2 regions of the Rhizobium sp. BK008 genome follow, and region 2 is predicted to be linked to the other one. Evidence: predicted binding sites of a transcription regulator. Region 2 holds the regulator's gene; the other holds the start of a gene.
The links. The regulator PhoB, encoded in region 2, activates phosphate uptake and scavenging genes when phosphate is short. The targets are predictions, from matches to a motif close to TGTCATNNANCTGTCAT.
Positions count from the first base shown of each region.

Region 1: the regulator PhoB is predicted to act here: its motif matches at 2,301-2,317, upstream of FHT69_RS26665 (YdcH family protein).

Region 1 is NZ_JACIFK010000008.1:127,168-134,540, forward strand. Features, by position in the region: gene FHT69_RS26650 (thiamine phosphate synthase) at 1-493, opposite strand, end outside; gene FHT69_RS26655 (sulfite exporter TauE/SafE family protein) at 601-1,365, shown strand; gene FHT69_RS26660 (ArsR/SmtB family transcription factor) at 1,487-1,747, shown strand; gene FHT69_RS26665 (YdcH family protein) at 2,022-2,195, opposite strand; gene FHT69_RS26670 (YdcH family protein) at 2,424-2,627, shown strand; gene purE (5-(carboxyamino)imidazole ribonucleotide mutase) at 2,646-3,140, shown strand; gene FHT69_RS26680 (5-(carboxyamino)imidazole ribonucleotide synthase) at 3,137-4,213, shown strand; gene ykgO (type B 50S ribosomal protein L36) at 4,378-4,503, shown strand; gene FHT69_RS26690 (tetratricopeptide repeat protein) at 4,616-5,230, shown strand; gene FHT69_RS26695 (alpha/beta fold hydrolase) at 5,349-6,404, shown strand; gene FHT69_RS26700 (SDR family oxidoreductase) at 6,430-7,146, opposite strand; gene FHT69_RS26705 (helix-turn-helix transcriptional regulator) at 7,263-7,373, shown strand, end outside.
Region 2 is NZ_JACIFK010000007.1:303,143-310,515, forward strand. Features, by position in the region: gene pstC (phosphate ABC transporter permease subunit PstC) at 1-1,180, shown strand, start outside; gene pstA (phosphate ABC transporter permease PstA) at 1,177-2,496, shown strand; gene pstB (phosphate ABC transporter ATP-binding protein PstB) at 2,512-3,327, shown strand; gene phoU (phosphate signaling complex protein PhoU) at 3,372-4,085, shown strand; gene phoB (phosphate regulon transcriptional regulator PhoB) at 4,233-4,916, shown strand; gene FHT69_RS25645 (GcrA family cell cycle regulator) at 5,177-5,710, opposite strand; gene FHT69_RS25650 (aspartate aminotransferase family protein) at 6,134-7,333, shown strand.

The DNA of each region.
Region 1 (7,373 bases), on a different contig from region 2:
TGACGATACAGGGAATCTCGATCATCGAGGCCCACCATTCGCCGAGCGCAAGATTCTTCGGATGCGCCTCCGGCTTGATGTCGCCGTCGAGCTTGCCGAAAAAGATATAGTCCGGCCTGACTTCGCCGATCTCCAGCGCGTGGTGGCGGTCAGCCGCGTTGCCGCCGCCGATGATCAGCTTCGGCGCGTGTTTGTCGATCGCTTCCGAAAGCGCCTCCGCATTGCCGGAAAGATGCAGGCCATCGGCCTTCGCCCGGCCTGCGACGCGGCTGTCGCCTGAAATCAGCGCAGCCGCTCCGGCATCCTGGATCAGCGGCACCAGCTTTTCGGCATGTTTCTGGAAGGCGCCATCGTCGAGCCCGTATTGCGGCACGATCACCGAAGCGACGTCGCCGCCCTTCAGCGCGTCGGCGACGATCTTTGCCTGTTCATCGGCATCGGCAATATCAGGTGCGATGAGCACAAGGCGGCAGCGGTTTTCCGGTTCGGTCATGAGGTCTTTCCGTTTCCGGCGAATTCCCCTTCGAAATGAGGGATCCGCACTCGTTTTGTGTGAGTAGTTCCGTTAGACGAGGCTTGCAAGAGGAGGACGTCGAAAGCATGCCGCAGGATTTGTCATTCTACTACGCCGCCGTGCCCGCGGTTCTGCTGGTGGGCCTCGCAAAGGGCGGCATGGGCGACGCTTTGTCGCTGATCGGCTTGCCTTTCCTCGCCCTCGTCGTCTCGCCGGTCGAAGCGGCGGCGATCCTGCTGCCGATCCTGGTCTTCATGGACATGATCTCGCTCGTCATCTGGCGCAAGCATGGCGACTGGGCGACGCTGAAGATCATGCTGCCGGGCGCAGTCTTCGGCATCGCGCTCGGCTGGGCCACCTCGGCACTCGTTCCGGGCAGCATGCTGCGCATTGTCATCGGCGCGGTGACCATCCTCTTCTGCCTGCGCTATTTCTGGAATAATTTCGGCCCGGGCGCCGGCAAGGTGGTCCCGCCGCGCGGCCAGCGGCCGGTGGCCGCCAGCCTCTGGGGCACATTTTCCGGCTACGGCAGCTTCGTCGCCCATGCCGGCGGCGCGCCCTTCCAGATCTATGCCCTGCCGCTCAAATTGCAGCCACGCGAATATACCGGCACCAGTGTGCGCTTCTTTGCGATCCTCAACGCCATCAAGCTGATCCCCTATTTCGCGCTCGGCCAACTCGACACCCAGAACCTTGCGACCTCCGCGACGCTCCTGCCCTTCGCCCCGCTCGCCACCTTTGCCGGCGCATGGTGCGTGCGCCGCATGAGGCCACAGATCTTCTATCCCTTCATGTATGCGATGGCGTTGATCGCTGCCTTCCTGATCGTGCGCGAGGGCCTTGGTTGGTAAAACCCTGAAGCGCCGCGCTTCTTTTGAGACGCGCGAGGGACGCTGCAGCACTTTGAATTGCCGCACGCTGCAATGCACAATTTCCTTGCTGGAGCGCCCGGTTTGACGTAGCGTTCCCGCCATGTCGAACACGGACCCTTTCTCTGCGATTGCCGATCCGAACCGGCGGTTTCTGCTGGAGGAACTGCGCCGCGCACCACGGACGGTCAATGAGCTCGCCGAGGGTCTGCCGATCAGCCGCCCCGCCGTTTCGCAACACCTGAAAGCGCTGTTGGACAGCAATCTTGTTTCGGTGACATCCGAAGGCACGAAGCGCATCTACGCGGTCAACAACCGCGGCTTCGACACGCTCAATTTATGGCTTGATCAATTCTGGGCCTGATGCACGTCACGCGTCTCTGAGGACGTTTTATCACTTTGAATTGCATAATTTTATCCCGAGCAGTTCCGCTTCAAGGTAAAATTATGCCGGCCGGAAACTCGACACGGATCATCAGCCCCTTTGAAGCTTGACGAACCAAAAGCGCCAGCCGCGATGCGGCGGGCATCGGACTGGCGCAAATCGAGTGTGTGATCACCGGTTCTTGCTGATTTTAGGCGGAATGGATGGATTTACCTCTTTGCGCAAGATGATCGTCCGGCGACCCTTGGGAAGATCAGTGGACGGATGACTTAAGACGCTGAATCTCGTCCTTGATGCGCAGCTTGCGGCGCTTGCATTCGGCAAGTTCCGTATCGGAAATAGAGGGAGATGTTCTGAGCGCGTGCAACTCCTCCTCGAGAGCAACATGCTTTTTCTGGAGTGACTCAAGATGAGCTTGAACAGTCATATGACCCTTCCTTCCTCTTACCCTCCCCGGCCAACATCGTCGGGGATCAAGGTGTCAACGGCGGGGACTGTGACATATTTTTGAAGGCTTGTCGAAGGCCAAAAGATGAAGACTGGATGGCAATTTCATGATCAAGACTAACTAGCCGTTACCTGTATTTGGTGATAGGAGCTTGCGGAAATCATCGGCAGATCGGACAACGTCCGAGCACGATAACGGGGATTGCATATGGCCGATCAGGAACAGGCGGAAATCAGGCTCACAGTGGCGCGTCTGCGCCAGGAGCATGAGGATTTCGACGCCGCGATCAACGCCATGATCCAGACCGGATGCGATGCTCTGCGGATCCAGCGTATGAAAAAGAAGAAGCTCGTCATCAAGGACAGGCTCTCCAAGCTGGAAGATCAGATCATCCCTGACATCATCGCCTGAGAGGGAATAGCAGCAACGATGACAGACAGACCGCCCGTCGCCATCATCATGGGCAGCCAGTCCGACTGGGAGACCATGAAGAACGCCGCCGACACGCTGGAGGCGCTTGAGATCCCTTACGATGCGCGCATCATTTCGGCGCACCGCACACCCGACCGGCTGGTCAATTTCGCCAAGGGAGCGCGGGCGGAGGGCTTCAAGGTCATCATCGCCGGCGCCGGCGGCGCTGCCCACCTGCCGGGTATGGCCGCATCGATGACGCCGCTGCCGGTCTTCGGCGTGCCGGTCCAGTCAAAGACCATGTCCGGCCAGGACAGCCTTCTTTCCATCGTGCAGATGCCGGCCGGCATTCCGGTGGGCACGCTCGCCATCGGCAAGGCCGGCGCGGTCAATGCCGCCCTTCTCGCCGCCGCCGTCCTTGCCCTTTCCGACGAAGAAATCGCCGACCGGCTCGACGAATGGCGCGGGCGCCAGAGTGCTGCCGTCGCCGAATACCCGATGGACGACCTATGACGGCAAGAACGATCGGCATTATCGGCGGCGGCCAGCTTGGCCGCATGCTGGCCATTGCCGCCGCCAGATTGAATTTTCGCACGGTCATCCTCGAGCCGCAGGCGGACTGCCCGGCCGCCCAGCTCGCCAACCGGCAGATTACCGCCGCCTATGACGATCCGGCGGCACTCGCCGAACTCGCTGATATCTGCGATGTCGTCACCTACGAATTCGAGAACGTGCCCGTCGCAGCTGCCGAGACGCTCTCGGCGAGCGTGTCCGTCTATCCGCCGCCGAAGGCACTGGAAGCCGCCCAGGACCGCCTCGTCGAAAAGCGCTTTCTCAATGGCTGCGGCATATCGACCGCCCGCTTCCATGCGGTCGACAGCCAGGCCGATCTCGAGATGGCACTGAAGGATTTCGGCGGTCAGGGCGTGCTGAAGACGCGCCGTCTCGGTTATGACGGCAAGGGCCAGATGGTTTTCCGCTCCGTCGCCGACAGCGCAGATGGCGCCTATTCCGCGCTCGGCGGCGTGCCACTCATCCTCGAAAGTTTCGTCGCCTTCGAGCGCGAGGTCTCGATCATCGCCGCGCGGGCCACCGACGGCACGGTCGTCTGCTTCGATCCCGCCGAGAATGTCCACCGCAGCGGCATCCTTCACACCTCGACGGTTCCCGCTACGATCTCGCCAACGACGGCGGATATTGCGCGCCGATCGGCCGAAAAGATCCTCGCCGCCTTGAACTATGTCGGCGTCATCGGCATCGAATTCTTCGTGCTGCCCGACGGTGGTCTGATCGCCAACGAGATGGCGCCGCGTGTCCACAACTCCGGTCACTGGACGGAAGCCGCCTGCGTCGTCAGCCAGTTCGAGCAGCATATCCGCGCCGTCGCCGGCCTGCCGCTCGGCAATGGCGAGCGCCATTCCGACTGCGTCATGCAGAACCTGATCGGCGACGATATCCTTGCCGTTCCCGACTGGTTGCAGCGTCCCGATACGCTGGTTCATCTCTATGGCAAGACCGAGTGGCGCTCCGGCCGCAAGATGGGCCACGTCACCACCTTGACGCCGAAATCACCGGTTTCGGCTTGAGAAAACACCGCGACGCCTTGGGAAAAACACCTTCATGCGGTTGACATGGAAAAGGTGAAGAGGTATCTGCTCCCCCACCTAAAGAGCGCGCCCGATGGCGCGCTTTTGATTGTTAAAGATACGGGCGAATGTGAATTCCCCCATAGAGATCGCGGATCAGAAAAATGAAGATCAAGAATTCGCTCAAGTCGCTCAAGGCTCGTCACCGTGACAACCGTCTGGTTCGCCGCAAGGGCCGCATCTACATCATCAACAAGCTGAACCCGCGCTACAAGGCTCGTCAGGGCTGATTTCGCGCATCCGGATCGCCGCGCCGCGTGAGCTTGCGCCGGCGGATATATCCGGTGGGTCACTATGGTGATCACGTCAAATTTGTTTGATCTTCGGCGTTGGCGGGCTAATATGTCCGCCATGCGCTTTTTTGCTTTGACATCAGCGGCGCTGCCGCTCGCCCTCATTCTCCTCTCCGCCACTTTTCCGGCCACCGCCGCGGAAAAGGACGTCATCGTCGAACAGACGGATGTCAGCAGTTCGCCGAAGCAGCACCTCGACCAGCTCTTCAGCCAGTTGAAGCGTGAGCGCGACCCCGACAAGGCCAGCAGCATCGCCAATGAAATCCGCATGGAATGGAACGATTCCGGCAGCGCCACCATCAATCTGCTGATGCAGTGGGCCGACAAGGCGATCGAGGAAAAGCGCAATCCGGCTGCCCTCGACTTCCTCGACGAGGCGATCGCGCTGAAGCCCGATTATGCCGAAAGCTGGAACCGCCGCGCCACGCTGAATTTCGTCATGGGCAATTATCGCAAGTCGATGTCCGACATCGAACGTGTGCTCGATCTCGAGCCGCGCCATTTCGGCGCACTCTCCGGCATGGCGGCGATTCTCAGCAATTCCGGCAACGACCAACTGACCTTGAAGGCCTGGGAGCGTTTCCTCGATGTCTATCCCGCCGAACGCACCGCGCAGGAACAGGTCAACACGCTTGCCGAAAAACTCGCCGGCAACCGCACCTGATTCCCGGGCTGACATCTTGACGTCGGATCACGTCGCGCAATTTTGGAATATAGAGGGAATGATGTAGCGGTTTGTTCGCCCGCAGCTCATCCCGCAACTGTCGCTCGTTGTTAACATCATGCTTGCAGAAGTTTCCGCTCTTCTCGCCCCGCTCGCCGCCGCCATCGGTTACTCATCCTATAAGGCGCGGCAATTCGAACACGCCTATCCCAATATCGGCGAACTGACGGATGTCGGCGGCTACTGCATGAATGCCGTCCACATCAAGCGTCCCGAAAATGCGGATCTGCCGCCGCTTGTCTTCATTCATGGCGCCAGCGGCAATCTGCTCGACCAGGTCGTCGCCTTTCGCGCAGCACTCGAAGGCCGGGCGGAAATGCTGTTCGTCGATCGTCCCGGTCACGGTTATTCCGAGCGCGGCGGCCCTGAGAACGCCGTTCCCTCCGGCCAGGCCGATGCGATCGCCAGGCTGATGGAAAAGCGCGGCATCGAGAAGGCGATCATTGTCGGCCATTCCTTCGGCGGCGCGATCACCGCCGCCTTCGGCCTGCGCCATCCCGATAAGACATCAGGCCTGCTGTTCCTCGCACCCGCCACCCATCCATGGCCGGGCGGCATCGACTGGTATTATCATGTCGCAACCGTGCCGGTCGTCGGCTGGCTCTTCAACCATGCGATCGTCGTGCCGCTCGGGCTGAGCCGGCTGGAGCGCGGCACGCTGAACGTCTTCCGCCCCAATCCGCGCCCGGCCGACTATATCGAAAAAACCGGCCCGTCACTGGTGCTGCGGCCCCGCGCCTTCCACAACAACGCCGCCGATTTCAAAAGACTGCTGGCCTATGTGAAGGAACAGTCGCCGCTCTACTCGCAGATCACCGCGCCGACCGTCATCATAACAGGCGACCGCGACGAGATCGTCTGGGAGCACCTGCATTCGCGCGGCCTTGCCCGCGACATATCGGGCTCCGAACTCATCACCGTTCGCGGCGTCGGCCATAAGCCGGACTACCTCGCAACCGATGTCGTCATCGCCGCCATGGAGAAGATATCAGGCAAGCCGCGCGACCTGCAGGCAATCGCCCGCAGCGCCGAGGAAAGGCTTGCCGCCGCATCACGTGATCGAAAGGTCGCAGCCGTGTCGCCATTGGGGCCAGGCGCCCTGCACGGCGCATGACCTCTCCGGTTTGAATTTACCTGCCTCAGGCGCCAAGACGCACGCCGCCATCGCAGGTGATGATATGGCCGCTCATGAAGGTGTTTCCGACCAGGAAGGCGATCGCCTCCGCAATATCCTCCGGCCTGCCGACACGGCCGACCGGCGTGCGGCCTGCGAAATCCGCAAAGACGCTGCCGCGCTGCTCAGGCGGCAGGAAACTCCACCAAGGCGTATCGACGACCCCAGGGGAAACGCCGTTGACACGCAACGGCTTCAACTCGGCCGCCAGCACCGGCACCATCGCCTCGATGCCGGCATTGACGGCAGCAAGCCCAACCGTACCGGGCATCGCGGCCTGCGCGCTGACCGCCGAAACGAAAGTGATGCTGCCGCCCGGCTGCAACAGCGGCAACGCCGCCTGGGTTACCGCGGCATGCGGAATGAGCTTGGTCTGGAACCCGGCAAGCAGATCCGCCATATCGAGCGATGCAAAAGGTCCGGCGCCATGGCCGCTGCCCATCGCCAGCACCAGATGGTCGAACGCGCCGATCCCGCCAAAAGCCTCCCCGAGCGTGGAAAGCTGCGTCGCATCGAGCACCAGGCTGCGCAGATTACCATCGAGCGAAGCCTTGACCGCCGCGAGTTTTTCGCCGTCACGGCCTGCAATAGTGACCCTATATCCTTGTTTCAAAAGTAATGTCGCCGTGGCGAGGCCGATGCCGGAAGAACCTCCGATGACGACCACATGCTGCAAAGACATGATGCTGCTCCTTGAATTGATCGGGCTGCAGGCGCTTCAAGCACCTGCGACACCGGCATCATGCGTGGCCTGGAAACGGCAACCAGTTCCAGTTTTATCCTGGTATCGATACTGATATGATTACTGCCATGGACCATAGAGCCGACACATTCGAAGCCCGCCGCCGCGAATTCGCGGCCTTCCTGCGTTCCCGCCGCGAGCGGCTGACGCCCTCCGAGGTCGGCCTG
Region 2 (7,373 bases):
CCGCGGCCTGACGATGCTGACTTCGGATGAAGCTGCGGCAGTCGCCAACGATCCGGCCGCCCTGCAGGCCAAGCTCCTCGAAAAGGGCGTGCCGCTTGCCGGCCAGCCGCAGCCCTACATGGTCGATGCCGCCAAGACGCTGAACGCCAAGAGCATGACGAGCCGCCTCGCCATGACCGCCGTCGTCTTCATTCTGGCTGTAGCTGGCGCCTTCTATGCGCTGCGTTCCATCGCCCCGCGCTTCCGCGCCCGCAACCGGGTCGAGCGCGTCATGCTCTGGGGCCTGCTGCTCGCCTCCTCGATCGCCATCCTGACGACGATTGGCATCGTGCTTTCGATGCTGTCGGAAGCCGCCCGCTTCTTTGCCGTGGTACCCGCCGCCGACTTTTTCTTCGGCACCGTCTGGGATCCGCGCTTTGCCGGCGCCGGCAGCTCGTCCTTCGGTCAGTTCGGCCTGATCCCGCTGCTGCTCGGCACGGTTTACATCGGCCTGGTCGCCATGCTGGTCGCCGTGCCGGTCGGCCTCTTTGCCGCCATCTACATGGCCGAATACGCCTCGCCGAAGGTGCGCGGGGTCGCCAAGCCGCTTCTCGAAGTGCTCGCCGGCATTCCGACGATCGTCTACGGCTTCTTCGCGCTCGTCACCGTCGGCCCGTTCCTGCGCGATTTCTCCGCCCAGATCAGCGGTCTTCTGTCCGGCAGCTATTCGAATTTCATCCAGGCGCAGAGCGTTCTGACGGCCGGCATCGTCATGGGCATCATGCTGATCCCCTACGTCTCCTCGCTGTCAGACGACATCATCACCGCCGTGCCGCGGGCCCTGCGTGACGGTTCGCTCGGTCTTGGCGCCACCCGCTCCGAAACCATCAAGAAAGTCGTCTTGCCGGCAGCCCTTCCCGGCATCGTCGGCGCATTGCTGATGACCGCCTCGCGCGCCATCGGCGAAACCATGATCGTCGTGCTGGCCGCCGGTGTTGCCGCCCGCATCCAGATCAACCCCTTCGAGCCGATGACGACGGTGACCGTCAAGATCGTCAACCAGCTGACCGGCGACCTCGAGTTCACTTCGCCGCAGACCCTGGTTGCCTTTGCCCTTGGCATCACGCTGTTCTGCATCACGCTTTGCCTCAACATCTATGCGCTCTACATCGTGCGCAAATACCGGGAGCAGTACGAATGACGGATATTGTTTCTCCCGCCGGCGTCACCGTTTCCAAGGCGCCACCGCGCCGCGATATCGGCATCAAGCGCCGCTATGCCGCCGAGCGCCGGTTCCAGGCCTATGGCATTGCCGCCATCACCTTCGGTCTCGTCTTCCTCTTCATCCTGCTGTGGACGGTGATCGGCAAGGGCTACACCGCCTTCCAGCAGACGGCGATCACCTTGCCGATCGAATTCGCCGAGAAGACGATCGACCCGAACAACAAGCGTGCGACCGACCCTTCGGTGCTGATCGCCGCCAACTATCCGGTTCTCCTGCGCGACGCGATCGTCAAGCAGTTGAACATCAATGCCGCAAGTCGCCCTGATGTGCGCGATGCCTCGGCCATGCTGTCGAAGAGCGCCCCGATCCAGCTGCGCGACATGGTCATGTCAGACCCGTCGATCATCGGCAAGACGGTCAATGTCACGGTGCTTGCCGACGCCAATGTCGACAGCGCCAACAAGGGCCAGATCGATCTTTCGGTCGATGAGAAGAACCGCAAGGTCAACGACAAGCAGGTTGGCTGGATGAACGAGCTGAAGGCGAGCGGCGCTCTTCACAAGCAGTTCAACACCGGCCTCTTCGTCAACGGCAACTCCAGCCGTCCGGAGGCCGCAGGCCTTGGCGTCGCCCTCATCGGCTCGCTCTATCTGATGCTGATCGTGCTGGTGCTGTCGCTGCCGATCGGCGTCGCCGCCTCGATCTATCTCGAGGAGTTTGCACCGAAGAACAAGCTGACGGACCTGATCGAGGTCAACATCAACAACCTCGCCGCGGTTCCCTCGATCGTCTACGGTCTGCTCGGTCTGTCCGTCTTCATCAACTTCATCGGCCTGCCGCGCTCGGCGTCGCTGGTCGGCGGCCTGGTGCTGACGCTGATGACCCTGCCGACGATCATCATCGCCACGCGTGCCGCTCTTCGCGCCGTGCCGCCGTCGATCCGCGCCGCAGCCCTCGGCCTCGGCGCTTCCAAGATGCAGATGGTGTTCCACCACGTTCTGCCGCTCGCCATGCCCGGCATCCTCACCGGCACGATCATCGGCCTGGCGCATGCGCTCGGCGAAACCGCGCCGCTGCTCCTGATCGGCATGGTCGCCTTCGTCGCCAACGCGCCGACGACGCCGCTCGATCCCTCGACGGCTCTGCCCGTACAGGTCTATATGTGGGCCAACGAGGCCGAACGTGCCTTCGTCGAGCGTACTTCGGGTGCCATCATCGTTCTGCTCCTGTTCCTGATCGTCATGAACATGGGCGCCATCCTCTTGCGTCGTCGCTTCGAGCGCCGCTGGTAAACGGAGTTAAACATCATGAACATGTTGACGGAAGCTGCAGTTGAAAAGGCGCTGGATCACAAGATGAGCAACGTCCCGTATAAGATGATCGGAAAGGATGTCTCGGTTTACTACGGCGAAAAGCGCGCGCTTTTCGATGTGAACCTGAACATCCGCGAAAACACCGTAACCGCCCTGATCGGCCCGTCCGGCTGCGGCAAGTCGACCTTCCTGCGGAGCCTCAACCGCATGAACGACACGATCGACGGCTGCCGCGTCACCGGCAAGATCACGCTCGACACCGACGATATCTATGATCCGGATATCGACGTCGTCGAACTTCGCGCCCGCGTCGGCATGGTCTTCCAGAAGCCGAACCCGTTCCCGAAGACGATCTACGAAAACGTCTCCTACGGCCCGCGCATCCATGGCCTGGCCAAGTCGAAGGCCGATCTCGATCAGATCGTCGAGACCAGCCTGCAGCGCGCCGGCCTCTGGAACGAGGTCAAGGACCGCGTGCATGAATCCGGCACCGGCCTGTCCGGCGGTCAGCAGCAGCGCCTCTGCATTGCGCGTGCCGTCGCCGTCAGCCCTGAGGTCATCCTGATGGACGAGCCCTGCTCGGCGCTCGACCCGATCGCCACCGCCAAGGTCGAGGAACTGATCCACGAACTGCGCGAGAACTACACGATCGTCATCGTCACCCACTCCATGCAGCAGGCCGCGCGCGTCTCGCAGCGCACCGCCATGTTCCACCTCGGCAATCTCGTCGAGGAGAACGACACCGACAAGATGTTCACCAATCCGGACGATCCGCGCACCCAGGATTACATCATGGGTCGCTTCGGCTGATCCTGCCGTCACCAAGCCTTTCCGTTATTCGAGGATAAAGCCCCATGGCATCGACACATATTTATTCTGCCTATGATGATGATCTGAAGTTCCTGTCCAGGCGGATTTCCGAAATGGGCGGCCTGGCCGAGCAGATGGTCGCCGAAGCCGTGCGGGCGCTGGTCAACGGCGATACCGCGCTGGCGCAGAAGGTCATCTCCGACGATGTGATCCTCGATCACGCCGAACGCGAAATCGGCGACAAGGCGATCGTCACCATCGCCCGCCGCCAGCCGATGGCCGCGGACCTGCGCGAAATCATGGGTTCGATCCGCATCGCCGCCGATCTCGAACGCGTCGGCGACCTCGGCAAGAACACCGCCAAGCGCGTCATCGCCGTCCAAAGCACCGGCGTTCCCCGCAAGCTCGCCCGCGGTCTCGAGCATCTCTCCGAGCTGGCGCTCGTCCAGCTCAAGGAAGTGCTCGACGTCTACACCAATCGCTCCGCCGACAAGGCGAACGCGATCCGCGAACGCGACAACGAGATCGACGCGATGTACACCTCGCTGTTTCGCGAACTCCTGACCTACATGATGGAAGATCCGCGCAACATCACCAGCTGCACGCATCTTCTCTTCTGCGCCAAGAACATCGAGCGCATCGGCGACCACGCCACCAACATCGCCGAGACGATCTTCTACATGGCGACAGGTGCGCAGCCGGAAGGCGATCGTCCGAAAGACGACAGCGCCAACACCGTCGGCGCGGTAACCGAATAACCGCCCGGGCCGGACGGCCGGGCTAGAAGCTTGCGTGCGCGCCCATCCGGGGCGCGCAAAGAGGTCGCAGCCAATTCTGAATTTGCGCAGGATGCATTGCTTGAACCATCCCCGGTTCAGGGATCATGCGCGAGGAGACCGACACGCATGATCCCGAGAGTTGCAGTTGTTGAAGACGAGGAAGCCCTGAGCGTGCTTCTTCGCTACAATCTCGAAGCGGAAGGCTTCGAGGTCGATACCATCCTTCGTGGCGACGAAGCCGAAATGCGGCTTCAGGAGCGCACGCCCGATCTGCTCATCCTCGATTGGATGCTGCCTGGCGTCTCCGGCATCGAACTCTGCCGGCGCCTGCGCATGCGGCCGGAAACCGAGCGCCTGCCGATCATCATGCTGACGGCGCGCGGCGAAGAGAGCGAACGCGTCCGCGGGCTTTCGACGGGTGCCGACGATTATGTCGTCAAGCCCTTCTCGACCCCCGAACTCGTCGCCCGCGTCAAGGCGATGCTGCGCCGCGCCCGTCCCGAGGTGCTGTCGACGGTGCTGAAATGCGGCGATATCGAACTCGACCGCGAAACCCACCGGGTCCATCGCAAGACCCGCGAAGTCCGCCTCGGCCCCACCGAATTCCGCCTGCTGGAATTCCTGATGTCGTCGCCGGGCCGGGTCTTCTCTCGCTCGCAGCTTCTCGACGGTGTCTGGGGCCACGATATCTATGTCGACGAACGCACCGTCGACGTCCATGTCGGCCGCCTGCGCAAGGCGCTGAATTTCTCCAACATGCAGGACGTCATCCGCACCGTCCGCGGCGCCGGTTATTCGATGGAAGCCTGAGGGCCTCCATTCTGATTGCTGACAACGTCGCTCGAGCTAGCGTCTGCCCCTCACCCTAACCCTCTCCCCGTAAAACGGGGCGAGGGGACGTGCCCTGCGACAGGTTAGCGGGGAACGGAGAGGTCGCGGCATATCCCCTTCGCCCCGCAAGCGGGGAGAAGGTGCCGGCAGGCGGATGAGGGGCAGCCATCCGCGCGAACCAATAACCACAAAAAAACGGGCCAGTCGGCCCGTTTCTCATGTGCGGCGATGTTACCCGCTCAGCTGGCCCGCGCTGCTGCCCGGCGGCGTTCGTTGACCGGCTGGTAGGCAAGCTTCTGGTGATAGCTGCAATAGGGCGAATTGTCGGGGGATTCGCAGCCGCAGAAGTGGAAGTCGTCCTTCAGCGGATCGCCGACCGGCCACTTGCAAGTGCGTTCGGTCAGTTCCGTCAGGCCGAGGCGTCGGGAAATCGGAACGACCACGTTGCCTCTCGGCACGTATTCCATTTCCTCGATCGTTTCGATCTCGATCTCTTCCTTCAGCATCGTCGCGCCCTGCTGGCGGGTAACGGTGCGAGTGGCGACCCGTGAGGCGTAGTTCGGCGCGCGCGGCGCAGAAGTATTGCGTTTCGGCGTTCGGGCGGCATTGGCGGTACCGCCGGCCTTGGCACGGCCGGGGAGGCTCAGCCGATGCACCTTGCCGATGACCGCGTTTCTGCTGACGCCACCAAGTTGTGCCGCGATCTGGCTGGCGCTCAGTCCTTCGGCCCAGAGCTTCTTGAGTTTCTCGACCCGCTCGTCTGTCCAGTTCATGCCCTGTCTCCACCTTTTGCGTTGGTGATGGCAGAATCCCTCACCGTTGTCCCGGAAGGCTCCGAAACAAGAAACGCTTGATCAATTTTGGTGACTAGTTCCGCCGCATGCAGTCTAGTAATTGAACTTTAACCTAGTGTGAGGCTGACTCCGTGACAAGAGTCGCATGAATCCGGATGAATCGAATTTCAAGTTTTCCCCAACTTGCTGCCCCGGCGTGGCATTTCTGCAATAATGCCTGTTGAGGACGGATAATGCTGCTGTACAAGCTTGCTGCATGCGCTAAGGGCGCAGTTTTGTTGACATTGCAGCGCGAAAAGGAAATAGTGCCAGTCGCCGCCGCAAGGCGGCATTTTTGATTTTTCGGGCCTGGTTTTCTTAGCCGGAGTCCGGAGCTTGATAACATCGATGGGAGATCGCGCTATGGCTGAAGCCGCGCCGCTTTATGACACCTATTCTCGTGCCCCGTTGCGGTTCGAGCGAGGCGAGGGCGTGTGGCTGATCACCGAAAGCGGCGAGCGATATCTCGATTTCGGCGCCGGCGTCGCCGTCACTTCGGTCGGCCACAGCAATCCGCATGTGGTCGGCGCGCTGAAGGAGCAGGCCGACAAGGTCTGGCATCTCTCCAACATCTATGAGATCCCCGGCCAGGAGCGCCTGGCCAAACGGCTGACCGACGCCACCTTTGCCGACAAGGTGTTCTTCACCAATTCGGGCGCCGAGGCGCTCGAATGCGCGATCAAGACGGCGCGCCGTTATCAGTATTCCAAGGGTCATCCCGAGCGCTTCCATATCATCACCTTCGAGGGCGCCTTTCACGGCCGGACGCTGGCGACGATCGCCGCCGGCGGCCAGGAGAAATATCTTGAGGGCTTCGGCCCCAAGGCGCCCGGTTTCGATCAGGTGGCTTTCGGCGACATCGAAGCGGTGCGCGCCGCGATCACCGATGCCACGGCCGGAATTCTCATCGAGCCGGTGCAGGGCGAGGGCGGCGTGCGTCCGGCCACCCCCGAATTCATGAAGGCGCTTCGCCAGATCTGCGACGAAAATGGCCTGCTGCTGATCCTCGACGAGGTCCAGACCGGGGTCGGGCGCACCGGCAGGCTCTTCGCCCATGAATGGTCGGGCGTCACCCCCGACATCATGGCGGTCGCCAAGGGCATCGGCGGCGGTTTCCCCCTCGGCGCCTGCCTTGCCACGGCAGAGGCTGCCTCCGGCATGAAGGCCGGCACGCACGGCTCGACCTATGGCGGCAATCCGCTCGCCATGGCCGTCGGCAGCGCCGTGCTCGACATCATTCTCGCCGATGGCTTCCTCCAGCAGGTGCGCGACGTCGCGCTTGTCTTCCGCCAGGGCCTGGCCTCGCTGAAGGACCGTTATCCCGATGTGATCGAGGATATCCGAGGCGAGGGGCTGTTGCTCGGCGTCAAGGCCGCCATTCCCTCAGCCGAACTGCTGCAGGCGATCCGCGCCGCCCATCTGCTCGGCGTGCCCGCCGGCGACAATGTCATCCGCCTTCTTCCGCCCCTCGTGGTCACCGCCGAGGAAGCCCGCGAGGGCCTTGCCCGCATCGAGCGCGCTGCCGAGAGCATTCGCGCCTCCAAGGTCAAGAAGACGGCTTGAAGGGATTGCCGCCTGCGGGCGCAGCACAGGTAACAAGACT